Regions from separate parts of the Anaerostipes hadrus ATCC 29173 genome, predicted to be linked through region 1. Evidence: predicted binding sites of a transcription regulator. Region 1 holds the regulator's gene; each other region holds the start of a gene.

Region 1 (3,291 bases):
AAATGATCTTTAACAGTGTTGTTTTACCAGTTCCGTTTGGTCCGATCAGGGCAACGCGTTCTTCACGAAAAATATCAGCACTTAATCCATGGAATAATGATTTGTTTCCAAAAGATTTGGATACATCTTTTAAAGTCAGAACATCATTCCCACTGATGATCTCTGGTTCAATGCTAAGACGCATATCAGCATTATATTCCGTAGGTTTCTCCAATACATCAATCTTATTTAAAGCTTTTTCACGGCTTTCTGCACGTTTGATTGATTTTTCACGATTGAACTGTTTTAATTTTTTGATAACTTCTTGTTGATGTTTGATCTCTTGTTGCTGATTTTTGTATTCTTTTAAACGGATTGCTTTGATCTGATCACGTTTTTCGATAAATGTTGTATAATTTCCATCAAACAGCATGGAGTGTCCTTGGTCGATCTCCATGACCTTATTGACAATCTTATCAAGAAAATAGCGGTCATGAGATACGATGATCACAGCTCCTTTGTAATGAGACAGGTAATTTTCAAGCCACCTTATGGAATCAACATCCAAGTGGTTTGTTGGTTCGTCAAGAAGCAGAATATCAGGATTTTTAAGCAGTAACTTACCAAGAGCAACACGAGTTCTTTGACCTCCAGATAAAGTGTTGATCTCTTTTGTGAAATCTTCTTCAGAAAAGCCAAGTCCTTTTAAGATTCCTGTGATCTCACTTTTGTATGCAAAACCATTTAATTGCTCAAATCTATGAGTAGCATTTGTATACTGGTTCATTTTTTGTTCTAGTGCATCACCGGTCAGATGTTTCATTTCCTGTTCATAGGTACGCATCTGTTCATTTAATTCAATGACTTCTTTTTTGACGGAAAGAAGTTCATCAAAAATTGTATGGTGGAATGTATGATCCTGATGTTGGGCAAGATAGCCAATGCTTGCGTCTTTCTTTAAAGAAATTTCACCTTCATCATAAGAGATTTCACCAATCAATATTTTTAAAAGTGTCGATTTTCCGGCACCGTTATATCCGATGATCGCCAGCCGGTCGTTTTCATTTAAGTGAAATGAGATATTCTGCAAGACTGGTTTTTCGACAAATGTTTTGCAGATATTCTGGCATGATAATATCATTAAGATACCCCTTTCAAATTTTTTATTATAGACATTATTTCTCAGAATACCATATTTTTTGAAAAAATGAAATATTTTCATGACGGAAAGATTGACAGTTATTAGACAATCTTATATAATTATAAGCGAAATAAAGATTTTGGAGGAATAAAATGGCAAACTCAGATAAGAATATTTCCTCAGCAGTTATCAAACGACTTCCTAGGTATTTCAGATATTTAGGAGCGTTAAAAGCGAAGAATATTACAAGAATCTCTTCAAAAGAATTAAGTGAACAGATGATGGTAACAGCATCGCAGATTCGTCAGGACCTTAACAATTTTGGTGGATTTGGGCAGCAGGGATACGGATATAATGTAGATAATCTGTATACAGAGATTGGTAAGATCTTAGGTCTGGATAAGAGAAATGACATGATCATTGTTGGAGCCGGAAATCTTGGACAGGCTCTTGCGAATTATCAGTCTTTTAATGAAGATTATGGATACAAAGTCATGGCACTTTTTGATGTGAATCCAAAGCTGATCGGAATTTCTGTCCGTGGAGTGAAAGTTCTTGATACAGATGAACTAGAGAACTTTATCAAAACACATGGAATTAAGATCGCTGCACTGACAATTCCGAAGGATCAGGCACCTGCGATCGCAAAGAAGATGGCAGAATGGGGAATTAAAGGATTCTGGAATTTTGCACCAATCGATCTTCATTTACCAGATAATGTTACAGTAGAGAATGTACATTTAGCAGAAAGTCTGATGACATTAACATACAATGTCCACAACCGTGAAGAGAGTGAGAACGAATAGCAGGTAAGAAGATGATTGCTGGAATAGGAACAGATCTCGTAGAGATATACCGGATAGAAGAGATGATTCTTCGAGGAAGACATCTTTCAAGAATTTTTACGACAACTGAATTAGCATATGCAAAAGACAATGCTACGACTTTAGCTGGCAATTTTGCTGTAAAAGAAGCCGTTTCCAAAGTATTTGGAACCGGCTTTTTCGGTGTGGAACCATATGAGATTGAAGTGTTGAGAAATGAATCAGGTGCGCCATATGTCAAATTATATGGAAATGCGAAAGAGATAGCAAAAGATAAACAAGTTTCAAGAATTCATGTATCGATCACGAATACAAGAGAATTTGCACAAGCTTTTGCGATAGGAGAATGCGTATGAGATATGTATTAAAGAATCAGGAGATGCAAACGGTCGATCATGAGACGATTCATGGAATAGGAATTCCGGGACTTGTATTGATGGAAAGAGCATCTAAAGCAGTTGCAGATAAGGCTGCACAGATAGCAGATCATTCACAGAGGATATTGATCATTTCAGGAATTGGCAATAATGGAGGAGATGCACTTGCTTGTACGAGAATTTTGTTGGAGCAGGATTATTTAGTGGATTATATGATCGTTGGTAATATAGAAAAAGCTTCAGCAGATCTGAAATTACAGCTTCAGATACTTAAGAATCTAGGCTATTTTCCGATAGATTGTGAAGATGTAAATTTTCATGAATATGATCTTTTGATCGAAGGGATTTTTGGAGTTGGACTTTCTAGAGAAGTTGGTGGTGTTTATAAAGAAGTCATTGAACGGATCAATGCATGTGGTAAGCCTGTGATCGCAATTGATATTCCATCTGGAATCAGTGGAGATAGTGGAAAGATTCTTGGATGTGCAGTGCATGCGTCATCAACAGTTACATTTGGTGGATATAAAAGAGGTCATTTATTATATCCAGGACGAGAATATTGTGGAGATATTAAACTGGTATCCATAGGATTTCATGACCAGACGATCAAAAAGTATGCGACAGGATATATATTAGAGGAAAGTGATCATTTAATGCCAGAAAGAAAAGCATATTCCAATAAAGGAAGCTATGGGAAGATTTTGATCATTGCTGGAAATGAAACAATGTCAGGAGCTGCATGTTTTGCAGCAGAGGCAGCACTTCGGATGGGTGCAGGACTTGTGAAAGTGCTTTCTGATGCTGGAAATCGTCAGATTTTACAGACAAGACTTCCAGAAATTTTATTTGGAGAACGAAAAGATTTAGAAGAATCTTTAGAATGGTGTGATTGTATCTTGTTTGGCCCAGGAGTTGGTGTCAGTGAAGAAATGAAAGAAATGTTAGAGATGGTTTTGAAAAAAGGAAAAAA
Region 2 (3,291 bases), 180 kb from region 1:
GTAACGAGTATTCTGAAGAAGTACTACTTCTCCATCTTTCATAGCAGCTACTGCTGCTTTTGCATTATCTCCGACAACATTGTCATCTGCTGCAAATTTAACTTCCTGTCCTAACAGTTCGCTTAAGCGTACTGCTACTGGTGCTAAAGATAATTCTGGTTTTGGTTCTCCTTTAGGTTTTCCTAAGTGAGAGCAAAGGATTACTTTTCCACCGTCAGAAATCAGTTTCTTGATTGTTGGAAGTGCTGCTACCAGACGATTTTCATCTGTAATCTGTCCGTCTTTTAAAGGCACGTTGAAATCGCAACGTACTAAGACTTTCTTTCCTGCTACATTAATGTCATCTACAGATTTTTTGTTTAACATGTTTCGTTTTTCCTCCTAAGATTGTATGCCATAAGGCATATCTTAATTGATCAGGGTTTCTCAATCCTTGATTAAAAATAGGGGCCCGGTCCAAAAGACCGGACCCCTTATCTGAGTCTTATTACACTGTATAATTACAGGCCTGTCCTCATTCCAATATCAAATTAAGCTAATTCAGCAAAGTATTTGATTGTTCTTACCATCTGGCTTGTGTAAGAGTTTTCGTTGTCATACCAAGATACAACCTGAACCTCTGTTGTTCCATTATCTAATGGAAGAACCATTGTCTGTGTAGCATCGAATAAAGAACCATATCTCATTCCTACGATATCGCTAGATACGATTTCGTCTGTGTTATATCCGAAAGATTCTGTCTGAGCTGCTTTCATAGCTGCGTTTACTTCATCAACTGTTACATTTCCTTCAACAACTGCTGTTAAGATTGTTGTAGATCCTGTAGGAGTTGGAACACGCTGAGCAGATCCGATTAATTTTCCGTTTAATTCTGGAATAACAAGTCCGATTGCTTTAGCAGCACCTGTAGAGTTAGGTACGATGTTAACTGCTGCTGCACGAGATCTTCTTAAGTCACCTTTTCTCTGAGGTCCGTCAAGAGTCATCTGATCTCCTGTGTAAGCATGGATTGTGCACATGATTCCAGATTTGATTGCTGCAAGATCATTAAGAGCTTTAGCCATAGGTGCTAAGCAGTTTGTTGTACAAGATGCAGCAGAAATAACTGTATCCTCTGCTTTTAATTCTTCATGGTTTACATTGTAAACGATTGTTGGAAGATCGTTTCCTGCTGGTGCAGAAATAACAACCTTTCTTGCTCCTGCTTCGATATGAGCAGATGCTTTTTCTTTAGATGTGTAGAATCCTGTACACTCAAGTACTACGTCTACTCCAAGTTCTCCCCATGGAAGGTTTTTAGCATCAGCTTCAGCGTAGATTGTGATTTCTTTTCCATCAACTGTGATAGAGTTTTCACCAGCTTCTACTTTGTCAGCTAATGCATATGTTCCCTGTGAAGAATCGTATTTTAATAAGTGTGCAAGCATCTTTGGAGATGTTAAATCGTTGATTGCTACAACTTCATATCCTTCTGCTCCGAACATCTGTCTGAATGCAAGACGTCCAATACGTCCAAATCCATTAATTGCTACTTTAACTGCCATCTCAAATTCCTCCTAAGTCTTGATTAATTAAATTTTGATGGATTTGCCAATCTGTTAATCTATTGACAAACTTCCTTTTTATTTTAAACAATACTGACAAAAAATTCAAGTGAAATTTAGTATTTTTATCATGTATACAATAAAACGATTTTGTACAATTCTACCAAATTTTATCCCGTTTCTTCGGCACAATGAATAAAAAACTTTTCCTTATTCTTCTTCATCATTCTGACTTAAAATGTATCTTGCAATTGTAAATGCATATCCTGCAATTCTTTCCATACTGGAAATGATATCAAGGAAATATACACCAATATCTGGAGAACAATCTCCATCTTTCATTCTCTGAATATGTCTCTTTCTGATGATCTTTCTTGTACAATATACATCTTCTGCATAAGATAATGCTTCTTTTGCTTCTTTGGTATCGTCAAATTCAATCGCACGGATTGCTGACTCAAATGCAGCTCTTACAATATTATTCATATTTCTAAGCTCTTCAATCGCATCTTCTGAAATATTTTCATTCATATCCTTGATATGCTGCAGATATCCTGCCATATTCTCTACATGATCTCCTGAACGCTCAATATCTGTGATCGAATCAAACAGATTGTTGACAACTTTCATCTCTTTTTCTGTGATCGCCAAATGACTGATCTTTACAAGATATTCTGTGATCATTGGTTCTAAATGGTTGATCACCTGTTCATCATTATGAACTTTATCGATCTTACTCTGTCTTGGTTCTCCACTCATTGCTTCTTTTGTTACACGATTTAAATTCTTTAATACGATTTCACCCATACGTACCACTTCTTTCACTGCATTCTCAACTGCAAATGCAGGTGTTTCAAGAATACGTGGATCTAAGTGACGTAATGCTTTCTCTTCTGGTTCTTCTTCTTCGTCTTCTACTGGCTCTTCACGAATGATAAGTCCAGATAATTTTACCAATGCATTCGCGAATGGGAATAACAGTATCGTCACAGATATGTTAAAGATCGAGTGGAAAATGGAAATCTGTGTACTGGATATATGCTGCATTGCAAGATCTGGGAAGATTCCAAAGAAAATCGTCATGATCACCCCATAAATAGCTGCACCTAATACATTAAAACTTAAATGGATCACAGCTGCTCTTTTTGCTGTTTTATTTGCACCCGCACTAGATAAGATTGCTGTGATACAAGTACCAATATTCTGCCCTAACGTAATAAAGATCGCTGATCTCCAGTTTACGATTCCTCTCATCGCTAATGTCTGTAAAATACCGACAGATGCAGATGAACTCTGAATGATCGCTGTAACAACAGCGCCGACTAAAATACCAAGGATCGGATTTCCTCCTAATACCTGAAATGCTTTGTAGAATACCGGACTATCCTGATATACTCCAATGGATGATGACATAGATGATAATCCAATAAATAAAATACCAAATCCGACGGCAATCTCCGCTTTCTGTGTCATCTTCTGCTTATTAGAGAATGTGATGATGAAAGCTCCGATTCCTAAAATAAATGGTGCAAAAAAATCTGGTTTTAACGCTCCCGCCCATTCATTAGCTGATACCAGCCATGCCGTGATCGTTGTACCTACATTGGCTCCCATGATAACACCGGCTGCCTGTGTAAGATTCATAATCCCTGCATTTACAAAACCTACAACCATAACAGTGGTTGCTGATGAACTCTGAATAATTGCTGTAACCAGTGCTCCTACAAGTACACCTAAAATACGATTA
Region 3 (3,291 bases), 1.4 Mb from region 1:
TTTCAGGGTACTGGAAATATGATCACTCCTATGTGGTTTCAGATCGCAGGAGTTATCTTTAACTTTGTTTTCGATCCATTACTGATCTTTGGAATCGGACCATTCCCTAAGATGGGAATCCGTGGTGCTGCACTGGCTACTGTCCTTGGATATGCTTTATCTATGGTGATTGCTTTTCTTCTGCTTGTTTTTACAAAACAGAAAGTTCGTATCAAGATCAAAGGATTCCATGTTGATTCTCATATGTTAAAGAATCTGTTTTCCTATGGATTTCCTTCATTTGTTATGAATGCTCTTGGATCTTTTATGCTGACATTTACCAATCTGTTTTTAACAGCTTATTCAGATACTGTTGTTGCCTTTTTTGGCGCCTATTTCAAAGTACAACAGATGATCTTCATGACAGTAAATGGCTTGATCCAAGGATGTTTGCCTGTCATGAGATTCAACTACAGTGCCAAACAGCCAGAACGTTTAAAAGAAGCTTTTCATTTTGGCACACAGGCGGCAACTGTTATGATGATCGGTGGAACATGCCTGCTTCTGTTTTTACCAAAACAGATCTTGTTCCTGTTTGCAGCTTCTGAATCAATGATCAAAATCGGAGTTCCAGCCATGCGGATCCTGTCGATCGGTTTAGTTTTCTGTGGATTTTCTATTATGATCGCTACTTATCAGCAGGCAATGGAGAAGATCCAATCTAGTATGTTGATCCACATCTTACGGCAGGGAATTTTATTGGTGCCTTTGATGTGTCTGTTTAATCATATGTTTGGGATAAATGGGATTTGGATCTCATTTCCTGTAACAGAAATTTTAGTGTTTATTGTGGCTGTTTTATTACAAACTGTTATTCCAAAACCACAATAAAAATTATTATTTCTTGTATTAAAAAAACTCACTCCTGTGAAAATAAAAAAGGTAGCAGATTCCTTTTCCGACGAAATTGGAATCTGCTACCTTACATTTTATACTTTATCACATTTTTAAATATTACAGTAAAGATTTATATAATCCAATAATATCCTCAACACTTGCATCCTTAGGGTTTCCAGGTGCACATGCATCTGCATAAGCGGATTCTGCTAAGAACTGGATATCTTCTTCTTTCACGATTTCTTTTAAGTCTGCTGGTATTCCGACATCTGCTGATAATTTTTTAACCGCATCAACGGCTGCTTTTCTGTATTCTTCCTGTGTCATATCTTCGACACCTTCTACACCCATTGCTTTTGCGATATATTTGTATTTATCTCCTGTTGCATCTGCATTGTATTCCATAACTGTTGGAAGTAAGATCGCATTCGCTACTCCATGAGGTGTATCATAAACTGCACCTAATGCATGAGCCATAGAATGTACGATTCCAAGTCCTACATTTGAGAATCCCATTCCTGCAATGTACTGTCCCATTGCCATTCCTTCTCTTCCTTCTGGTGTATTCTCAACAGCTCCTCTTAAGCTGTCAGAGATCAGTTCGATGGCTTTGATATGGAACATATCTGTCATTTCCCAAGCTGCTTTTGTTGTGTATCCTTCGATGGCATGTGTTAATGCATCCATACCTGTTGCTGCTGTTAATCCTTTTGGCATAGAAGACATCATTTCTGGGTCGATCACTGCGATCACTGGAATATCATGAGGGTCTACGCATACGAATTTACGTTTCTTTTCAACGTCTGTGATAACGTAGTTGATCGTTACTTCTGCAGCTGTTCCGGCTGTTGTTGGAACTGCGATGATTGGTACGCAAGGTTTCTTAGTATCTGCAACTCCCTCTAAGCTTCTCACATCTTCAAATTCCGGGTTGTTGATGATAATTCCAACAGCTTTTGCTGTATCCATAGAAGATCCACCACCAATAGCGATCAGGTAATCAGCTCCTGCTGCCTTAAATGCTGCAACTCCTGTCTGTACGTTTTCGATTGTTGGATTTGGTTTGATCTGTGAATATACTTCATATGCAAGTCCTGCATTATCTAATACATCTGTTACCTTCTTTGTAACTCCGAATTTTACAAGGTCTGGATCAGAACAAACAAATGCTTTTTTGAATCCACGTTTTGTTGCTTCTGTTGCGATCTCCTGAATTGCTCCTGCTCCATGATAAGATGTTTCATTTAATACGATACGATTTACCATTTTATACACTCCTTTTGTATTGACATTTTTTTAACTATCTCCAGTATAAAATTGTTTTTTCATAAATACAAGTTACACATTTAGCGAAATGTAAAAAATGTTACACTTCATCAAAAGTGTAACATTTTCTCATCTTTATATATCTTTAAATAGATCATATAACTTTGGAGGCATCGCATCAATCAACTGATCTGTAAGCTGTTCCGGCGACATCTTCATTCCTGTTGTCGCCCATTCTACGGTCATGGCAATTGAACCTCTGCAATACATTCTCAATAAGAATTCTAATTCTTCTGGAATTTTATCAACGCCCTGTTTGTGAATGATATCACAATAAAATTGATAAATACACTGATAATCATACTCCATCAGACAGTTCTGACTCTCGCTTGAAAAAGCTGCTGCGAAAAATTGTCCTTCACCTTTGATGAATTCAAATTTCTTGATCAACCCTTCTCTTAATGTCAGACTGATGCCCATCTGTTTAAACGACATCTGAGCCAATACATCAAAATACCAGTTGATCAGATCATATTTATCCTTAAAATGCCGATAAAAAGTTGGACGAGTTACATCACACTGATCTACGATCTGTTTGACTGTAATCTTATCTACTGGCGTATGCACCAACAGATCTTTCATTGCATTTGCTAATTTATATTTCATTTTCTCTGATACGTCCATCTCGTCCCACCTTCTTTCATATATGGTTTTATTGTACCTTATTTGACACCATTTATAAAGGCAAAAAAGGCTATTATCTGCTTCAAATAACAACCTTTTTATCTATTATCAAGAAGTTTCATGTTTAATAAGAGGCATTTCCTCTTTGACCACAAAGTGCTTCGAATTCTTTTAATTTGTTTTTTGCCTGCTGGGAGACATTTCTTGGAACCTGAATCTGAACAACTGCGTATTGATCTCCCTTCTGAGATGGATTCTTCATAAGTGGCATTCCTTTTCCACGCAGTCTGATCTTAGATCCTGACTGAGTTCCTTCTTTGATCTTACAGATAACATTTCCATATAATGTCTTGATCACTGCTTCACCTCCACAAACGGCTGTGCTAAATGGAACATTGATCGTTGTATACACATCATTTCCTTTTCGCTCAAATCCTTGTTTCTCACCTACTGTTACTTTCAGGA

The links. The regulator Rex, encoded in region 1, represses fermentation and respiration genes when NADH is low (regulators of the CRP and FNR family bind a similar motif). The targets are predictions, from matches to a motif close to ATTGTTAANTANTTAACAAT.
Region 2: the regulator Rex is predicted to act here: its motif matches at 1,595-1,614, upstream of gap (type I glyceraldehyde-3-phosphate dehydrogenase).
Region 3: the regulator Rex is predicted to act here: its motif matches at 2,161-2,180, upstream of fucO (lactaldehyde reductase).

What each region holds. Positions count from the first base shown of each region.
Region 1 covers NZ_AP028031.1:1,171,695-1,174,985, forward strand. Annotated here, with positions in the region: gene QUE18_RS05695 (ABC transporter ATP-binding protein) at 1-1,120, opposite strand, end outside; gene QUE18_RS05700 (redox-sensing transcriptional repressor Rex) at 1,273-1,926, shown strand; gene acpS (holo-ACP synthase) at 1,938-2,300, shown strand; gene QUE18_RS05710 (bifunctional ADP-dependent NAD(P)H-hydrate dehydratase/NAD(P)H-hydrate epimerase) at 2,297-3,291, shown strand, end outside.
Region 2 covers NZ_AP028031.1:992,453-995,743, reverse strand. Annotated here, with positions in the region: gene QUE18_RS04810 (phosphoglycerate kinase) at 1-366, opposite strand, end outside; gene gap (type I glyceraldehyde-3-phosphate dehydrogenase) at 531-1,544, opposite strand; gene QUE18_RS04800 (Na/Pi cotransporter family protein) at 1,755-3,291, opposite strand, start outside.
Region 3 covers NZ_AP028031.1:2,616,765-2,620,055, forward strand. Annotated here, with positions in the region: gene QUE18_RS12710 (MATE family efflux transporter) at 1-870, shown strand, start outside; gene fucO (lactaldehyde reductase) at 994-2,142, opposite strand; gene QUE18_RS12720 (TetR/AcrR family transcriptional regulator C-terminal domain-containing protein) at 2,278-2,826, opposite strand; gene QUE18_RS12725 (DnaJ C-terminal domain-containing protein) at 2,951-3,291, opposite strand, start outside.